DNA from 4 places in the Fictibacillus sp. NRS-1165 genome. Region 2 is predicted to be linked to each of the others. Evidence: riboswitches for the same ligand, from Rfam matches in the RefSeq annotation. Region 2 holds a riboswitch; each other region holds the start of a gene.

Region 1 (4,649 bases), on a different contig from region 2:
AAGGTCCTATCTTAACATGTTAAGAAGAGGTTTCAACCCTTTGATGGAACATCGTCCGTTATAGGCAATAATCTCTTAAGAAAGTGAGAATGAGTGATGATAAATAGGACAGGTTGTAAGAAATTATAGAAAAACCTATTAAATCACTGGATTTGCGAAAATAAAATTATGGCTTGGCATGCTGTGGCGGAAGAAGAATCGTCTTCAGCAGCTGTCGTTGTTCATCCGGCCACCATGCGCCACAATCTTCGGAGACAATGCAAGCTGCACATTTTTCAAGGTCAAATACTTTCATACCTGAAATGGGGGGAGAGTAGACATGCAAGGTGATCAATGGTTTCTTTTCATAAGTACCCATCTTATGGATCATGCCTCTTCCCACATTCAAAAGTGAGCCCTTTTTTTCAATCTCCTTTTTTACCGCCACGGGCAATCCCCCTGGCTGCAATTTATACAGCGTGTGGTTTGAGGATCCAGATATAACTTGTACCCACCCAAACGACCGCCCGTGGTCATGCGGTGAGCAATCCAAGGTCTGAGACCAGGCCATGACCAGAATTTCTACATGGTCGCTCTTAAAAATTAATTTCCTGCCATAAGGTTTATTTTCTGGATTCATCACAAAAGGAGCGGCGTCAGTTTCAGCCGCCTGTAGTTTTTGGATCGCCTCCAGCAAATCGTCTGAAGAGGGAAAAACGAGCGGAGAAAATATTTTTTCGATTCTTTTAAGGAACGGCACGTTATCATCCTCCTGGTGTCATTGATCTATAACCAGTATATTGGATGGTCACAAAATAAATGAAAAATCCGAAACATAACCCTTAGGGGCTGAGCAAGTCCGCAAAAAATGGGTGTACAGGAATCGTCCATAGGCTTTTGACGAAACGAAACGATTCAAGGAGGTACAAAATTTTATGTATAAAAAGATCGGTTTAATTACAGGGATAACAGCCATTGCGCTTTCGATCGCGGGAGGAACATCTGCAAGCGCACATACGGTTAAAGAAGGGGATACGTTATGGAAGCTTGGACAGTCTTATGACGTTTCCTACGAGGATATTAAAAGGGACAATAACCTGGAAGGAAATATCATCCGCCCTGGTCAGCAATTAAATATACCGGCTGTTAAAGGGGTTAGCCAGGAGCGGGCAAAAGCGTCTTCCGCAGATAAAAGACTGCTGGCTTCCCTCGTTGAATCCGAAGCGATGGGTGAAAGTTTCGAAGGCAAAACAGCAGTCGCCGCTGTTGTTTTAAACAGAGTAGAGGCTGACAGCTTTCCGGATTCGATTCAAGGCGTCATTTTTGATAAAGGGCAGTTTCAGCCGGTATTTGAAAACAACCTGAAAAAGCCTTCTTCACAATCTGAGAAGGCGGTGGAAAAAGCACTGGCGGGATATGACAATACAAATGGCTCGCTTTTCTTCTATAATAAAACAACAGCGGTAAGCCGCTGGCTCGACACTAAACCAGTGAATAAAGTGATCGGAAACCACACATTCAGCAAATAATGAAAAACAGCCTCATCCCTGTCATCAGCAGAGATTGAGGCTGTTTTACAATTTACTCGTACTTTTAATGCTAAGACCCGACACCTCAATCTTATGGCTGTTCCGGGCAATCAGTACATCACAAGTCGCATGCCTCGTAATGTATTGTGACACGCTTCCAATAAAAATGCGCTCCATCGCGTTTAAGCCTGTTGCACCGCAGACAATTAAATCAGCGTCATGCATCGAAGCAAATGACAGGATTTCGGTTTTGGGAGACCCGTAATTGGATAAAGTCTTCACATGTTTTAATCCAAGTTTTCTGGCCTTTTGTTCATAATCTTCGAGTAGGGTTCCACCATGGTTTTTGCCAGATCCCTTTTCAATATCCACAGTACCTGAATCCATGGGAGCCGCAGGAATCCGCTCCTCAGAGATATGGACAATCAAAAGCTGGGCATGATATTCCTTTGTTATTTCAATCGCTCTGTAAAAAGCTACTTCTGAAGATTCCGATCCATCTACACCTACAAGAATTTTCTCATAATATGGCATATAAACCCCCTCTTTTTCGTATGCTTTATAAATTCTTTCCCTTAAATTTTATTTGACAAACGTGGGAGAGTACGGTAATTTGGAACATATTAAAGTATTTATTATTTGAAAAATTCATAATTAACTCTTATCAAGAGTGGTGGAGGGACTGGCCCGATGATACCCGGCAACCTTTAGATTTATTCTGAACAGGTGCCAAATCCTGCAAGGCAAAAAGCTTTGACAGATAAGAGAAGGTCACGCCCAAACGGATGATTGCACCTCTCTGAATCTTTTAGAGAGGTGCTTTTTTGTTATATAAATTGGGGGGATATCTGTTGGAAAATACAAAGCTGCCTGCTGTCAATCATACAGCAGCAATAGGAGAACTAACATTAGAATCGGGTAAGGTGCTGAACGATGTACATATCGCCTACCAGCGGATTGGTGCAGCGGACGCGCCTGCGATCTTCGTATGCCATGCACTGACAGGCAATCACTATACATTAGACAGCGAGATAGGAGAAGGATGGTGGACAGGGTTATTAGGAAGCGGGGAATATATTGATTTGGGCCGATACCAGGTGATTACTACAAATGTGCTCGGTGGCTGCGATGGCTCAACCGGAGCACTTTCCATCAATCCCGACACAGGTGTGCCGTACGGACCGGATTTCCCTGTCATCACGATTAGAGATATGGTGCATGCGCAAAAAAAACTTTTAGATGTTCTCGGGATCAGACGATTGGAGGCTGTAATCGGCGGATCGCTAGGAGGCATGCAGGTACTGGAGTGGGGCTTGCTGTATCCAGATTATATGGAGCGCTTAATTCCCATTGCCGTGACACCGACACTAAGTGATTATGCGATTGGTTTTAACGCGGCCGGCAGATCGGCCATCATAAGTGATCCTTTATGGAATAACGGGAGATACAGCCCTGATTGCGGGCCAAGAAAAGGGCTCGGCATTGCCCGCATGATCGGTATGCTCACCTACCGTTCAGGACGTTTATTCGACCACCGTTTTCAGAGGAAACAAACCGGAAATTGGGAAACCATACAGGAGGAAGCTGTGTTTTCGGTGGAATCGTATCTTCATTATCAGGCGGATAAATTAGCCGACCGATTTGATGCGAACTGTTATCTCACTTTATTAAAAGCGATGGATACTCATGATATTGGCAGGGGAAGAGGTGGAGTAGCTGCCGCTTCACAAAATTATAATGTACCTATGCTATGTGTTGGGTTTTCCGGGGATCTGCTTTACCCGGTTGATTCGATGCAGGAGTTTATTCTTTTGGTCCAATCAGGAAATAAAGAGGCACGTTTTCAAGAGGTAAATACAATGTTTGGCCACGATGGGTTTTTGACCGAGTTTGATAAGTGGGGAAACCTGTTCGCGAATTTTATGAGAGAAACAATAAAGACATGAGGTAAATTTCTCATGTCTTTATTTAATGGTTTATTCAACAGCTGGTTTTTCAACAACCATCGACTTATCAGCCGGTGCAGATTGTTCTGGCCGCTGGCGGCTGATTCTCCCGCCACCGACAGATAAAGCGACCAATATACCCGCGCCAATAAAAATCAAGCCCGTTAAAAAGACGGTGGTGAATGAATTGCTCCAGGCAGTCTGTATGGAGTGAATCACCGTATTTTTAATGCTGCCAGGCAGTTTAAGAAGGTCGGGATGGATTAAAAGGCTGAACAGAGCATCCGTTTTGTCTGCGAGTTTTTGAAAGAGCCCTTGAAGCATCGGGTTCGATTGTTCACTCACGACATCTTTCATTTTTGTCTCTAAGGAGTGGTTCATTACTACGTTTAAGACGGTAATACCAATCGTACCTCCGATCGAACGGAAGAACGTAGAAGCGGACGTTACAGCTCCCAGTTTTGATTTTGGAAATTCGTTTTGAATAGCGATCATCAAGGTCGGCATGACGAGACCCATTCCTAATCCCATAACAATCATGTAAGCATAGGCTGTTAATTCCTTAGAATCTACACCCATCGTACTCATTAAGTAGAACCCGACAGCTGTAATAATCATACCGACCGTCAGTACGGTTCGGTAAGGAAGTTTCAATAGAAGTCTTCCTCCGATGATGCTTGCGAGGATAAGAGAGATCATCATAGGTGTCATGGTGGAACCTGCTTGTGTTGGTGTGACACCCAGGATCCCCTGCATAAACATCGGCACGAACATGATCGCGCCAAACATCCCCAAACCAAGCAAGAAACCTAAAGCGTTGGTTGTTGCGAACACACGGTTTTTAAATAAGGAGAGATCCAGTACAGGCTCTTTTGCTCTCTTTTCTACAAACCCAAAAACGATCATGAGAACGATGGAAGAGCCGAAGATCAATCCGCTTTCCATTGAAACCCATTCAAATTTATCTCCGCCAAACGTTAACCCAAGCAGCAACAGGACGATGGCTGGAATCAGTGTGATGATTCCAAGATAATCGATATGGACTTCGTCTTTTGGCCTTACCAATTCATTTTTCATCCCAACGAAGATAAGGATGGCAGACAGGATACCAAACGGTACATTAATTAAGAAAATCCAGTGCCAGCTGATCGTGTCGACTAAAAATCCACCGATGAACGGACCGATGACGGAGCTT
Region 2 (4,649 bases):
ATTATTCCGGACTGACCGTTGAGTTTATGAGAGACATTCAGGAGATTGCCGGTGAAAAAGCTGTGCAGGAACTTTTTGTCCGCCGTGAAAACCGCTTAAATGAAAAGTATAAGAAACGGATGGAGAACAAAAGCTTCGAGCAAAAAGTGGCTGAACTAGCCGATATTCAAAATGAAGCCGGCTATATGGTCGAATGGGAAAAAACAGACAACGGCCAATATGAATTAAAAGAATTTAATTGCCCGATCGCAAAAGTGGCAAACGAATATCAGCATGCCTGTTCATGTGAGCTTTCTTTGTTCCAGAGAATGCTTGGTACAGACCATGTGGAACGCACTGAATGCCTTGCAAAAGGCGGCTCGTATTGCAAATATTTGATTTCCGAAGAGAAGAACGCTTAAAACCCTACTGGCTGATCGGCCAATAGGGTTTATTTTTTATTGGATTTTTAAAATTCATCCGCCCTTCATTCTGGCCTTCTGTTGTTGTTCTAAAGACTTCAGGAAGTTATGTGCACATCGGTTCCACCAGTAAGGCCTGAAACTGCCATAGAGCCTCCCTATTGAACGGAACTGAGTAGATACTCAAAAGTATACTGTCTCCGGCAGGATCGGCCGCTTTTGCCCAGCGCTGTGTGGTTTGGGCTGATTGGAATAAGACAAAAGCTTCGTTCGATAATAAAAGTGGCCATTTCGATAATAAAAAGATCAGGCGATCCTCTCTCTGCCTGATCCTTTTAGAGGAAAACGATACAAAAGGGCAGCAACTGAGGCTTTTCCGGCAAAATACGAATGATTTTGAGTTAATTTACATCGAGAGGGATATTTCCGCCTTAATTGGTTTGAAAAAGTGGCATATTTACTCGCAAAATAGCTCCACCACAGAATTTATGTTCAAATGTACGGATGTATGTCCAAAAATTGCGACTTTATGTACAGAAGATCGGAATTATGTTCAAAAACTGCCCATTTATGTTCAAAACGTTTATACACGATACCATCCGACAGGATTCGTTGCATTCATTTTTTTCAGGATAATCAAGCAAGCAGCCCTCACTCATCAGGCACCCAACTGGCGAGTCTGCCACTGCATAAACATCACCCAAAAAAACAGCGACCAATACTCTATCTAAATGACATATCATCATTTTTCGTTTCTCAGCTGTATTACCCTTCCGGTATGATTTTAAAAAGTTTTAGAAAAAGGTTGACTTGCATCTTAAAGTTCAGTATTATTCAAACTAACTTAATATTCAGATGTATCTTATCCAGAGAGGTGGAGGGACTGACCCGATGATACCCGGCAACCAGCAGAAATGCATGGTGCTAATTTCAGCAGAACACGCAAATGTTCTGAAAGATGAGAGCCGACGGTGAAAACTGCGACCTCTTCTTTTAGAAGAGGTCTTTTTTATGGCTAACATTTACTCAGATCCTTGCCGCTGTCTAACAACTACATTTTAAAAGGAGAGATTGAACATGAGTGAAGAAAGAGAATATGGTTTTGAGACGGTTTCATTGCACGAGGGACAAAAGGTAGATCCGACAACAGGTGCAAGGGCCGTTCCTATTTACCAGACAACGTCTTATCAATTCAATAGTACCGAGCACGCAGCCAACCTTTTTGGTTTAAAAGAGTTCGGGAACATCTACAGCCGAATCATGAACCCGACACAGGACGCGTTTGAACAGACGATTGCAAAGCTTGAAGGCGGCGTCGGTGCACTGGCGGTGTCATCCGGCCAGGCGGCGATTACCTATTCGATTTTAAATATAGCGGGAGCAGGGGACGAAATTGTAGCTTCCGGTTCTTTATATGGGGGAACATATAACCTGTTTGCCAACACACTGCCGAAGCTCGGCGTCAACTTTAAATTTGCTGAAGTAGATAACCTTCAGTCTTTCCGAGATGCTATTACTGAAAAGACAAAAGCCGTTTACATCGAGACGATCGGGAATCCGAAAATTGATGTGGCAGATATCTCAGCCATTGCAGAAATTGCGCATGAAGCAGGGGTTCCGCTTATCGTGGACAATACGTTTGCCACACCTTACCTTTGCCGTCCAATCGAGCATGGAGCCGACATCGTCGTTCACTCTGCTACCAAATTCATTGGCGGACATGGAACATCCATTGGCGGATTAATCATAGATTCCGGTAAGTTTGACTGGACGAACGGAAAATTTCCCGGACTTACGGAGCCGGATGAAAGCTATAATGGCGTCGTTTATACAGAAGCAGTCGGACCGCTTGCCTATATTATCAAAGCTCGTGTCCAATTGCTCAGGGATCTCGGATCTTGCGTTTCGCCGTTTAACTCGTTCCTCTTTATTCAAGGGCTTGAAACACTTGCGCTGCGTGTTGAACGTCACAGTGAAAATGCACTGAAGGTGGCAAAATACTTAAAAGAACACCCTGCTGTGGACTGGGTGAACTATCCGGGACTGGAAGACAATGAGTACCATGAGCTAGCGCAAAAGTACCTGCCTAAAGGATCTGGAGCGATTCTCACGTTTGGTGTAAAGGGCGGAGTAGAAGAAGGAAGAAAGCTCATTGAAAGTGTCAAGCTATTTTCTCACTTGGCAAACGTCGGGGATTCTAAGTCATTGATTATCCATCCGGCAAGCACTACACATCAGCAGCTCACCGAAGAAGAGCAGCGCAGAGCTGGAGTATCGCCTGAGATGGTACGGCTATCGATCGGCATTGAAACGATCGATGATATCATCTATGATCTGGAGCAGGCACTTGCGGTGATCAGTCCGGTTCCAAGCGGCCAGTAACGGGCTATGCAATCCATTCCCTTTCTACTATACCTAGGGACAAGTTTGTGCCTTTTAGGAAGGGATGATAGGAATGGCTGTAAGGAAGCTTGAGCATATAGGAATAATGGTTGAAAACGTGGAAGAATCGATTTCCTTTACTTGGATGTGATTAAACGAATGAACCACAGCAATCCGGCAAACGAGCTTGTATTCTTGAATCTGGAAGGGGAGATTCTGCTGGAGCTGGTGGCAGGCATGACAGACAGCTGGCTGAAGAAGGAAAAGTGAATCATGTGGCGTTTACTGTAGATGATCTCCCGAAAGAGATAATGGAGCTGAAGAAACAAAGTGTCCGGTTTGCCCAAGATCAGGTGACATCGTTGCCGGATGGTTCACAGTATATTTTCTTCTATGGTCCTGACCGTGAGAGAATTGAATATTTTCAGCCAGGAGCACCGGATTAAAAACCAGGAGGAACCCCCTCCTGGTTTTTATCTGGACCAAAAAGCAAAGTGAACAGAGAGACAAGCAATTTAAATTTTTGTTAGGATGGCCCCATTTTTGGTACACTAACCTGTGAATGAAAAAAGGAGTTTGTGGAATGAAAACTTATAAAGGTTATTTAATTGATCTGGATGGAACGATGTACAGAGGAAAGGAACGGATTGAAGAGGCGGTGCAATTCGTTCAGGAACTTAACAGGAGAGGCCTTCCGTATCTTTTTGTGACGAATAACTCATCAAAAACGAAGGAAGACGTGGCTTCTGTTCTGCACAACTTTGAAATTCCGGCCACTTCAGATCATGTGTACACGACAAGCATGGCTACTGCCAACTATATTGAAAAAATCAAACGTGACGCAACTGTGTATTGCATCGGAGAAGAAGGAATCCGGCAGGCATTATTGGAAAAAGGCTTCATCCTTACTGAGGAGCAGCCTGATTTTGTCGTCATGGGAATCGACCGTTCGATCAACTATGAAAAATTAACGATCGCGTGTCTTGCAGTAAGGAATGGGGCGAGGTTTATTTCCACGAACGGAGATATTGCTCTGCCTACTGAAAGAGGCCTGCTGCCTGGAAACGGCTCGCTGACTTCTGTAGTGGCTGTTTCCACACGGGTACAACCAACCTTTATTGGTAAGCCGGAAGCGATTATTATGGAGATGGCACTCGAAGAGCTTGGCACAGCGAAGGAAGATACCCTGATGATCGGCGACAATTATGATACTGATATTTTAGCTGGAATACGTTCCGGCCTCGATACACTTCTTGTTCACACTGGAGTCACCCAGAAAGAGCATCTTGGCCAAGTTGATGTTCAACCGACCTATACGGTGAATGGATTGGATGAATGGAAAGCATTTGAATAAAAGGAACACTGCCCCCCTCATTGTGAGCATGTCTGACAATAGGGGGCAGTTCCTTTTCCATAAAGCCCGTTTTCATCATTAAGATGCTTCAAACCCGGGGCCTCATTCAGTATTGGCTGCACGGTGGGCAAGACGGCTGGATGCCGCAGCGGCAATCGCACCGACGATATCATCCAGGAACGTGTTTACTTTTCCTGTGGACTTATCGTTCAATTTTTCAAGGATTCCCGGTTTTTGTTTATCAATGAATCCGTAGTTTGTAAAACCGATGGATCCGTATATGTTAACGATGGAAAGTGCAATAATTTCATCAATGCCATACAAACTCTCATCTCGTTCCAGGATTTCCTGAAGAGGGCCTTCCAGCACCTTTTTCTCGGCGAGTATGTCAAGCTGAACCCCGGTCAATATGGCATTTTGCACCTCACGCTTTGCTACGACCCGTTCCACATTTTGGAGGCAGACAGATAAATCAAGGTCAGGATGGTAAGGCACCTGAAGAAAATAAACAA
Region 3 (4,649 bases), on a different contig from region 2:
TCTCATTGTTACCTGTATTTTCGTCAGTACTGATGTTCCTCATATTTTTGTTTGCATTATCCATTCCCTGCTTGTTATCTCGGCCATTCGTACAGGCTGTTAAAACAGCGATCATGAAAACGATAACCATAAATTGAATCAGATTGAGTTTCTTATTCATACAGAGTTCTCTCCTTTCTTTATATCGTTAGCTTTTGGAAAATATTCTGTATTATGCATGAAAAGAGGAAAAGATCCGTTTTGGTAATAATCAACTTAATTGATTCAATGGTTTTTAGACAAAATAATATGGTTCAGAAATGGACAAAAATTTAAAGAGGTGAGGTAATGAAAGCCAATTTGAATACCATTTTACCAATTATCGCTTCAGTAGGAGTTGGCATTGCGGCGTATCAAATGATGAGTGGTAATGGCGGGAAAATGAAAAACATGATGCCGCTTGCTTCAGATATGATGGGAATGGGCATGCAGGGACAGAGTCAACAACAGTCCAATAATCAATAATGCATTTTTAGTCATACCTGATATTTATAGCAGGTATGCGATTCTGTCAGGAGGGGACAAATGATGAATCCTAAACATGATACTCATGGCCGGAAAAGAATTCTTGCCTCCAATCTGCAAGAGGGCCAAGACAAAATAATCAGTGAAAATTCAGGTCCGTCTGCTTCATCTGCTGATTTTGTGGAAGATGAGACCAGTCAGATGCTCACAAGTAAAAATAACAGATAGATCAATCAAAAAGCAGGCATTTATATGCCTGCTCCAATTTCTGTATATCAGGTCAACAATTAATTTTAATTAACACTGTTTCTGTCCCTCCCCTGCCACTTACCGTACAGCCAGGATCGGTACTTTTATTTTGCAAGCACCTGAATTGTGCTCTGTGCCAATGCGAACTCAAAATCAGCGATAAGGTCTTCAGGGTCTTCAAGTCCTGCTGAAAAACGGAAAAGTGTATTGGTAATTCCTCTTTTCTTTCGTTCCTGCTCCGGCATGGCCGCATGTGACATTTTTGCCGGGTAAGACAAAATGGACTCCACTGCTCCAAGGCTCACCGCTAATACGGGTATCTGCAGATGTGACGTAAAAGATCTTACCAGCTGTTCGCTTTCCAGCTCAAAGGAAAAGACTGCTCCAGGACCCTCAGCCTGCCGGCGCTGCAATGAATAGCCGGAGTGCTCTTTCAGTCCTGGATAATGCACCTTTTTTACAAGAGGGTGATGATTTAAATACTCTGCAAGTTTGCCAGCTGCCTCTGAAGAATGGCGAAGACGGACATACAACGTTTTCAACCCACGCATGAGGAGCCATGCATCCTGGACTCCCAGTACTGCTCCAAAAGAATTCTGCAGAAAATAAAGGCGTTCTGCGAGCTCTTCATCCTTAACAACCGCTAGCCCCGCAACCACATCACTGTGGCCGGCAAGAAACTTTGTCGCGCTGTGAAGAACGATATCCGCTCCCAGCGATAAAGGCTGCTGAAGAGCAGGGGTTAAGAACGTATTATCTACAAAGGTGAGAGCTCCCTGTTGTCTGGCAAGCTCACTCACCGCTTGTATATCCGTTACTTTTAACAGCGGATTGGACGGTGTCTCGATATAGAATGCTTTCGTATTCGGCTGAACGGCTTGCTCTACTTCTTTCAAATCGGTCATATCAACAAACGTATGGGTAATTCCGAGCCGTGTGAGCACTTCCGTAACCATTCGGTAAGTTCCCCCGTAAACATCTTCCGAAATGACAACATGGTCACCTTGTGACAGGAGGAGAAAAGCGGTTGAGATTGCGGCCATGCCCGAAGAGAACGCGAAACCCCGACAGCCTCCCTCCAACTGGGCGATCTGCTCTTCCAATGCTTCTCTTGTCGGATTGGCTGATCGGCTATAGTCATATTTTCCGAACTGGTCAAGATCCTCTTGGTGGAACGTCGAGGAAAGATGCATAGGTACACTGACCGCGCCGGTAACAGGATCCGTCTTATGCTTATGATGCAGCAATTTCGTTTGAAAGTTATAACAGGAATAGTCACTCATGGGTGATTGCCTCCTTTTGAACGATTTGAAGTGCTTGCGTCAAGTCTTCTATCAGGTCCTTTTCATCTTCAATTCCAACTGACAGCCGCAAGAGACGGTTGCACACCCCTCTCTGGATGCGTATATGATCCGGAATGTCGGCATGTGTCTGAGTAGCTGGGTAAGTAACAAAGCTTTCTACACCGCCTAGGCTTTCCGCAAACGTGATCAGTGAAACCGCCTTTAGGAAATCAGGTACCCATTCTTCTCGTTGAAGCCGAAAAGAGATCATTCCACCTCTTCCGGGATACAGCACATCCGCGACAGCTTCATGTCCTCGGAGAAAATTGACGAGCTCCCTGGCGTTTTCCTCATGCTTTTTCATTCTTAAAGCGAGGGTTTTCATTCCTCTCATCAACAGCCAGGCGTCAAACGGACTTAATACTGCACCTGTGGCATTATGTTGGTAGGACAATTCTTCACATAGTTCCTCTCCTTTCGCAGCAACGAGCCCTGCGAGTACATCGTTGTGTCCCCCAAGATATTTGGTCGCACTATGAATGACGATATCTGCTCCAAGTTCGATCGGTTTTTGAAGCAAAGGCGTGTAGAACGTATTGTCAACAATAACGAGGAGGCCGTGTACCTTTCCAACAGCAGCTATCGCTTGGATATCGCAGGTTTCCATTAAAGGATTTGTAGGGGTCTCAAGAAAAATGGCTTTTGTTTTCTTTGTTATTGCCTGCTCAATTTCAAGGGGATTTGCGGTGTCAACGTATTTACAGGACAACCCCCATTTTTTATAGCCTTCCTCCAGTAACCGATAAGTCCCCCCATATAAATCGCTGGATACGATCCATTCATCCCCTGACTGAAAAAGGGAAAGAATGGTGGCAATCGCGGCCATTCCCGAACTGCAAGCGAAGCCTTGGTCCGCTCCTTCCAGATCTGCTATTGCCTGCTCCAGCAGCTGCCGTGTTGGATTGCCGGTCCGTATGTAATCATACCCGCTTGATTCTCCTATTCCAGTATGCCGATAAGCTGTGGAAAAATAGACGGGGGGATTGACTGATCCTGTGCGGTCTTCACTTCGGTTTCCGATCTGTGCAAGCTTTGTCTCCGTTTTATACATGGGAATCCTCCTAAAAATAAAATAAAAAAGCCTTCTAAGAAGAAGACTTTTGAGAAATATCAATTGTCGTTCTTCTTATCTTTCAAGTTCATTCACGAACTTGATGGACTTAGCACCTTTTCAGCCATCCGCGGCTGAAGGTTGCTGAGGTATCATCGGGCCATTCCCTCTACCTCTCTTGATAAGAAAACAAATCACGTATCAAATTGTACTTATTACTCTACATTAGTTTTCAGAATGTTTCAATAGGAATCGTAAAAAACTTTACGTGCGATTATTTCATTTTTACTTCATGAGTTAAGTCCCTTTTACAAAGCATTAAGAACCGTCTCTTAAACCTAAGGAAATAGTCGGTATAATACAGGAAATGAAGCAGAGAACATTAACCTGTTTTTTTAAAAATTAAAATGTTTTTATCAGTTTCGTAAAATATTAACAATGGTAATATTTATATAATACTGATATTAAGGGAGTCCAATACGTTGCATCAATTGTTTATTAACTCAAAGGAACAATTATTTATATTGCTTCCGTTCACTAGGATAAACGTTTTTCCGTTCGGAATGAAAGGCAGATGAATGAACCATGCTATCACCAACGTCATATTTTGGGTGATAGCATGTTTACATTTGTTCTGTTATATATGGCTCTGCCTTGGCTTGCAGCTCTATTTCTTGTCTATAAAGACTACAGACTTCTTTTAGTGATTTCCCCCATTACCTCAGTCATCGCTTTCATCATTAATGGCTGGGGAACTCACTTTCATTTTTGGAGAGTCGCGCCTTATTCTATGGATCAATACATTTCTGCCATGCCGTATAATCTGGGCATTTATCCGGTGATTTGCTCATACATGATTTATTTCATCTCTGTTTCCAAAATCGATGATCTTCTTCTCATTTTTGTATTCACCTTAGGCACGACTGGTTTAGAATATCTTTCGTTGTATAGAAACCATATTGTTTATGATCATGGCTGGACAATTTATTGGACATTTATTTCCTATTTGATTCCTTATTTTCTGGTATACGGCTATTACCGGCTGCTTACTAGAAAGGATGATATAAACTCATTCCGAAAGCTCCGGCATTAAACGAGTGGATACACCAATTCGATTCCAAGCATTAATCGCAACGATCTGCATGATGATTTCCGCGATTTCCTTTTCACTAAAATGTTTTGCCACTTCCTCGTAGATATCATCTGGAACATGTGTATCGGCTACAAGTGTGACCGATTCAGTCAGCGCAAGAACCGCTCGTTCTACAGCTAAAAAAAATGGTGTTTCCCGCCAGCCATTAAGGGAGTAGATCCGCTGTTCGGTCTCCCCCATTATACGTGCATCCTTCATGCGCATATCAATACAATAGGCGCACCCATTGATCTGGGAGGCACGAATTTTTATGAGCTCTTTCAGTTTAGGGTCCAAACTTGCAGACATCACATATTGTTCAAGTTTTAACATTGCTTCATAACCCTCTGGATTGACCATCCCTAATAAA
Region 4 (4,649 bases), on a different contig from region 2:
CTTTAGGGGCAGTCACATCCCAGCCAATCTTCTTCAATCCTGAAATAAACACATCGCGCCGATTCTCGTACATATCGACCAGGTGCTCAACGCAATCCTGCGGCCCTAGGAGTGCTTTTGCTGCAGCGTTCTGTACAGCCGGAAAAAGGCTGACATAGAAGTGATCCTGAAGGAGATTAATGCTTTCAATCACACTTTCGTTCCCGATGGCAAAACCAACTCTCCAGCCAGCCATGTTATAAGTCTTGCTCATCGTATAAATTTCAATCCCCTGTTCTTTTGCCCCAGGAACCTGAAGAAAACTCACCGGTCTATCACCGTCAAATGCAATCGCTCCATAGGCAAAGTCATGGACAACAAGGATATCATGCTGTTGTGCAAATGCCAATGTTTCTTCAAAGAAAGGAATGGTTGCCACCCCGGCCGTTGGGTTATTAGGATAGTTCAAGAACATAAGCTTTGCCCGTTCTGCATCCTCTTTAGACACTTCAGAGTAATCCGGCAGGAAATCATTTTCTGCTCTTAGAGGCATCATGCACATCTCAGCTTCCGCCATGGCAAGTCCAGACCAGTAATCGGGGTAACCAGGGTCTGGAACAAGGGCCAAGTCACCTTTATTTAAAATGCATTGGGAGATTTCCACCAAGCCTGCCTTTCCCCCGAATAAGACAGCTACTTCTTTTAAAGGATCAAGGCCAACGCCAAACTCTCTTTTGTAATATTGAGCAACCGCTTCTTTTAAAAAATCATAACCTCTAAAGGGAGAATACTTATGATATTGCGTATTAAGGGCAGCCTCTTGCAAAGCAGCCACGATATGCGGAGGCGTTGGCTGGTCGGGGTTCCCCTGGCCAAGGTTGATGATATCATGCCCCTGAGCAGCTACAGCGGTTACCTTCCCAACCAGCTTTGCAAAAAATTGTTCAGGCAGACGAGTTAAAGCCTCTGCTTGCTGGAATTGTTTCACAGTTACACATCCTGTCTTTCGTAATTTTCTTGAAATTCTAATGAATTATGTTATACGCTTATTAAAAATCTGTCAAAACTTTTTAATGGAGGATCTTATGAAACTTACTGTTGCAGCGATACAAATGGATATTGAGCTTGGCAAACCCAAGGAAAATATAAAGAGGGCATCGAAAAGAATCGAGCAAGCGGCAGAGAACAAACCGGATGTCATTGTTCTACCTGAACTGTGGACTACGGGCTACGATCTCGAAAGGCTGGATGTGATCGGAGATGCAAACGGCGAGGAGATCAAACGGATAATGAGCTCCCTTGCCCGTCAATACAAAGTAAATATTGTTGCAGGTTCCGTTGCTAAGAAAACGGATAAAGGAATCTTTAACACCTTGTACGCCTTTAATCGAAAAGGAGAAATGACCGGCGAATACAGTAAACTCCATCTGATCCGTCTCATGCAGGAAGAAAAGTTTATTTCTCCGGGGTCAAGTAAAGGAAATTTCATGCTCGAAAACGTTCCTGCTGCCGGCGTCATCTGCTATGATATCCGATTTCCCGAATGGATCCGTGCCCATATTCTAGATGGCGCCTCCATCTTGTTTGTTCCCGCCGAATGGCCATCCCAGAGGCTGACTCACTGGCGCAACCTGCTCATAACGAGAGCCATTGAGAATCAATGCTATGTTGTGGGCTGCAACCGTGTGGGCAGTGATAAGAACAACACGTTCGCCGGTCACACGATGGTCATTGACCCTTGGGGGGAAATTGTGGCAGAGGCAGGAGGAGAGGAAGAGACCATTCTTTATGCTGAGATCAGCACTGATCTTGTTGAAGAAGTAAGAACAAGAATTCCTGTGTTTGAAGACAGGCGTCCGGAATTTTATTAAAATTAGAAGCTATGTAAAAGCATATTATTTGATTTTCTTTCATATCGTGCATCACATACTGATGCATGAAAGGGATCCTCACAAAAAAATTTGACAGCCAATGGATAAGATTGTATGATTGCCATTGTAAATTATTATTGCACTCTGTCTTTTCTAACAACTTTATATTTATTGTCTCTTATCAAGAGCAGGTGGAGGGAATTTGGCCCGATGAAACCCAGCAACCGACCGTAATACCATTGTGAAATGGGGCGTCTACTACTAGAAGCCTGGAGATCCAGTATGGCACGGTGCTAATTCCAGCAAAACGATTATTGTTTTGCAAGATAAGAGGCGTGGAATTATATATCCAGGCCTCTTTTCTTCCAGAAAAGAGGCCTTTTTTTAATACAAAAAATTCCGGAGGTAAAATAGATGGCCACAACGCTCAAACAAGCATACCAGCCGCTGAATGAACAAACCGTGGTGGAGCTTGCAAAAAAACTAGAATTGTTTACAGATTATCAACACATCAAAGTCCATGAGATCGGTGACGGGAACCTTAATCTGGTTTTCCGCCTCATTGATTCAGTTACCGGTAAATCCATTATCGTAAAACAGGCTCTTCCTTATGCAAAGGTTGTTGGTGAAAGCTGGCCGCTTACCCTTGACAGGGCGCGCATCGAGAGCCATTCTCTTAAGAAATCAGCAGAATTTGCTCCTGAGCATGTTCCAGAGGTTTATTATACAGACCATCATCTGGCGCTCACTGTCATGGAAGACTTATCGTCTCACGTCATTCTGCGAAAAGGCCTGATCGAAGGGATTCAATATCCTCATCTTGCTCACCACATCGGCACGTTTATTGCCAAAAGCTTGTTTTATACGAGTGATCTTTATCTGCATCCTTACGAGAAAAAAGAGCTTGTCCAAACGTTTATAAACCCTGAACTTTGCAAGATTACGGAAGACCTTGTGTTTACCGATCCGTTTTATGACATCGACACCAACGATTTTCCTTCGGAGCTGCTGGATGCCGTTTCCGAGCTATGGACTGATACCGAGTTGAAAAAAAGAGCAGCGGCACTTAAATATAAATTTTTGACAAGGGCTGAAGCACTTCTCCATGGGGATCTGCATACCGGAAGTATATTCGTTACGGAAACAACTACAAAAATCATCGATCCCGAATTTGCTTATTACGGGCCTCAAGGATTTGATATCGCCCACTTTTTTGCCAATATTGCATTGAATTATGCCGCCCAGTCCTTCCATATCTCTGATCCGCTAAAAAGGTCCGACTATCAGGGCTATTTGCTTGGTGTGATTAAAGATACGTGGGAAACCTTCTCTGACCAATACCGGGAGCTTTGGAAAAAAGAAGGTGTGGAAGCCGCTACAAAACTCCCGGGATTTGAGGAAGAGATTCTCAGCGGCCTTTTTACAGATATGATCGGTTTTGCCGGTTGTGAAGTAATCCGCCGCACGATTGGACTCGCCCATGTCGAGGATCTTGAATCCATTGGAGACTTCAATGGCCAGATCGAGTTAAAAAAACGTGTGCTGAAGCTTGGAAGCGATTTGGTAAAGAAAGCTGAAAGCATAAAAAATATCGATGAATTTATTACCTACATCAGGAGTGTTTAACCATTATGAGTACAACAGAAACATGGATTTCTTCATTACGATATAAAGGGGATCATCTTCTGCTGCTTGATCAGCAGCAGCTTCCCCATCATACTGTCTACATTAATGTTACGACCATTGAACAAGTGTGGGAATGCATAAAAAAATTGCAAGTGAGAGGGGCACCTGCCATCGGAATCGCCGCAGCTTTTGGGATTGTATTGTGGGCGAAGGCTAACCAATCCCTTCCTTATGACGAGTTCAAGTCCGAGCTGCTTCAGCAAAAAAATTACCTTGCCGGATCCAGGCCCACTGCGGTTAATTTGTTCTGGGCACTCGACCGGGTGACAAGCGTTGCCATACAAGCAGGAGACACTGAGGAGGCTGTTCAGCTTATCGAGCAAGAAGCTCTCCTCATTCAACAGGAAGATGAGGAAATATGCCGTAAAATCGGAGAGTACGCCCTCACTCTGCTAAAGAACGGAGACCGCCTGATGACCCATTGCAACGCAGGCGGAATCGCTACTGCCCGTTATGGTACGGCGCTTGCTCCCATGTACTTGGCAAAGGAAAAAGGCTGGAACTTATCCGTGTTTGCCAACGAGACAAGGCCGGTATTTCAAGGAGCAAGACTGACGGCCTGGGAGCTCCAGCAAGCGGGAATTGACGTTACACTCATTACCGATAATATGGCGGCCCATACATTAAAAACCAAGAATATTGCTGCGGTTATCGTCGGATGTGACAGGATTGCTGCAAATGGAGATACCGCAAATAAGATCGGTACATTCGGTCTTGCCTTGCAGGCAAAGGCATTGGGCATCCCCTTTTATGTGGCCTCGCCTCTTTCAACGATTGATTTGAACACACCTGCTGGAGAAGATATACCGATCGAGGAACGGCCTGCAGAAGAGGTGACTCACTTTCAAGGAACGCCCATCGCACCTGAAGGCATAAAGGTATTCAATCCCGCTTTTGATGTAACACCGCACGAGTATATTACCGCGATCATCACAGAGGAGGGAATCGCCTCAGGCAACTATAAGGAGCAGCTAAAAGAATTTTTTAATACGAAGAAATAAAGCTCGCGACCCTCTTGGTCACGAGCTTTTTGTATGATACGTATGAAATAAATTTTCAACTTCAGCAGCACAGACCGGTTTTCCGATAAAAAATCCCTGTACATGGTCACAG

Evidence for each region. A riboswitch is a leader RNA that binds a small molecule or an ion and turns the genes downstream of it on or off. The one in region 2 is predicted to bind S-adenosylmethionine.
Region 1: another riboswitch for S-adenosylmethionine. It lies ahead of metX (homoserine O-acetyltransferase MetX); the one in region 2 lies ahead of ABHN01_RS14290 (homocysteine synthase).
Region 3: another riboswitch for S-adenosylmethionine. It lies ahead of ABHN01_RS21040 (methionine biosynthesis PLP-dependent protein); the one in region 2 lies ahead of ABHN01_RS14290 (homocysteine synthase).
Region 4: another riboswitch for S-adenosylmethionine. It lies ahead of mtnK (S-methyl-5-thioribose kinase); the one in region 2 lies ahead of ABHN01_RS14290 (homocysteine synthase).

Annotation. Positions count from the first base shown of each region.
Region 1 is NZ_JBDPNU010000026.1:183,535-188,183, reverse strand. It holds gene ABHN01_RS13545 (cysteine dioxygenase) at 167-739, opposite strand; gene ABHN01_RS13540 (cell wall hydrolase) at 915-1,508, shown strand; gene ABHN01_RS13535 (universal stress protein) at 1,554-2,042, opposite strand; SAM riboswitch class I at 2,167-2,275, shown strand; gene metX (homoserine O-acetyltransferase MetX) at 2,360-3,454, shown strand; gene ABHN01_RS13525 (MDR family MFS transporter) at 3,485-4,649, opposite strand, start outside.
Region 2 is NZ_JBDPNU010000029.1:15,091-19,739, forward strand. It holds gene ABHN01_RS14285 (helix-turn-helix transcriptional regulator) at 1-401, shown strand, start outside; SAM riboswitch class I at 1,261-1,366, shown strand; gene ABHN01_RS14290 (homocysteine synthase) at 1,479-2,783, shown strand; gene ABHN01_RS14295 (VOC family protein) at 3,050-3,229, shown strand; gene ABHN01_RS14300 (TIGR01457 family HAD-type hydrolase) at 3,367-4,137, shown strand; gene ABHN01_RS14305 (phosphatidylglycerophosphatase A family protein) at 4,240-4,649, opposite strand, start outside.
Region 3 is NZ_JBDPNU010000053.1:32,652-37,300, forward strand. It holds gene ABHN01_RS21020 (YhcN/YlaJ family sporulation lipoprotein) at 1-160, opposite strand, end outside; gene ABHN01_RS21025 (hypothetical protein) at 328-504, shown strand; gene ABHN01_RS21030 (hypothetical protein) at 568-732, shown strand; gene metC (cystathionine beta-lyase) at 858-2,036, opposite strand; gene ABHN01_RS21040 (methionine biosynthesis PLP-dependent protein) at 2,029-3,147, opposite strand; SAM riboswitch class I at 3,220-3,335, opposite strand; gene ABHN01_RS21045 (CBO0543 family protein) at 3,767-4,240, shown strand; gene ABHN01_RS21050 (carboxymuconolactone decarboxylase family protein) at 4,217-4,649, opposite strand, start outside.
Region 4 is NZ_JBDPNU010000004.1:127,602-132,250, reverse strand. It holds gene ABHN01_RS01885 (pyridoxal phosphate-dependent aminotransferase) at 1-967, opposite strand, end outside; gene ABHN01_RS01880 (carbon-nitrogen family hydrolase) at 1,065-1,850, shown strand; SAM riboswitch class I at 2,026-2,183, shown strand; gene mtnK (S-methyl-5-thioribose kinase) at 2,265-3,476, shown strand; gene mtnA (S-methyl-5-thioribose-1-phosphate isomerase) at 3,482-4,537, shown strand; gene ABHN01_RS01865 (EAL domain-containing protein) at 4,556-4,649, opposite strand, start outside.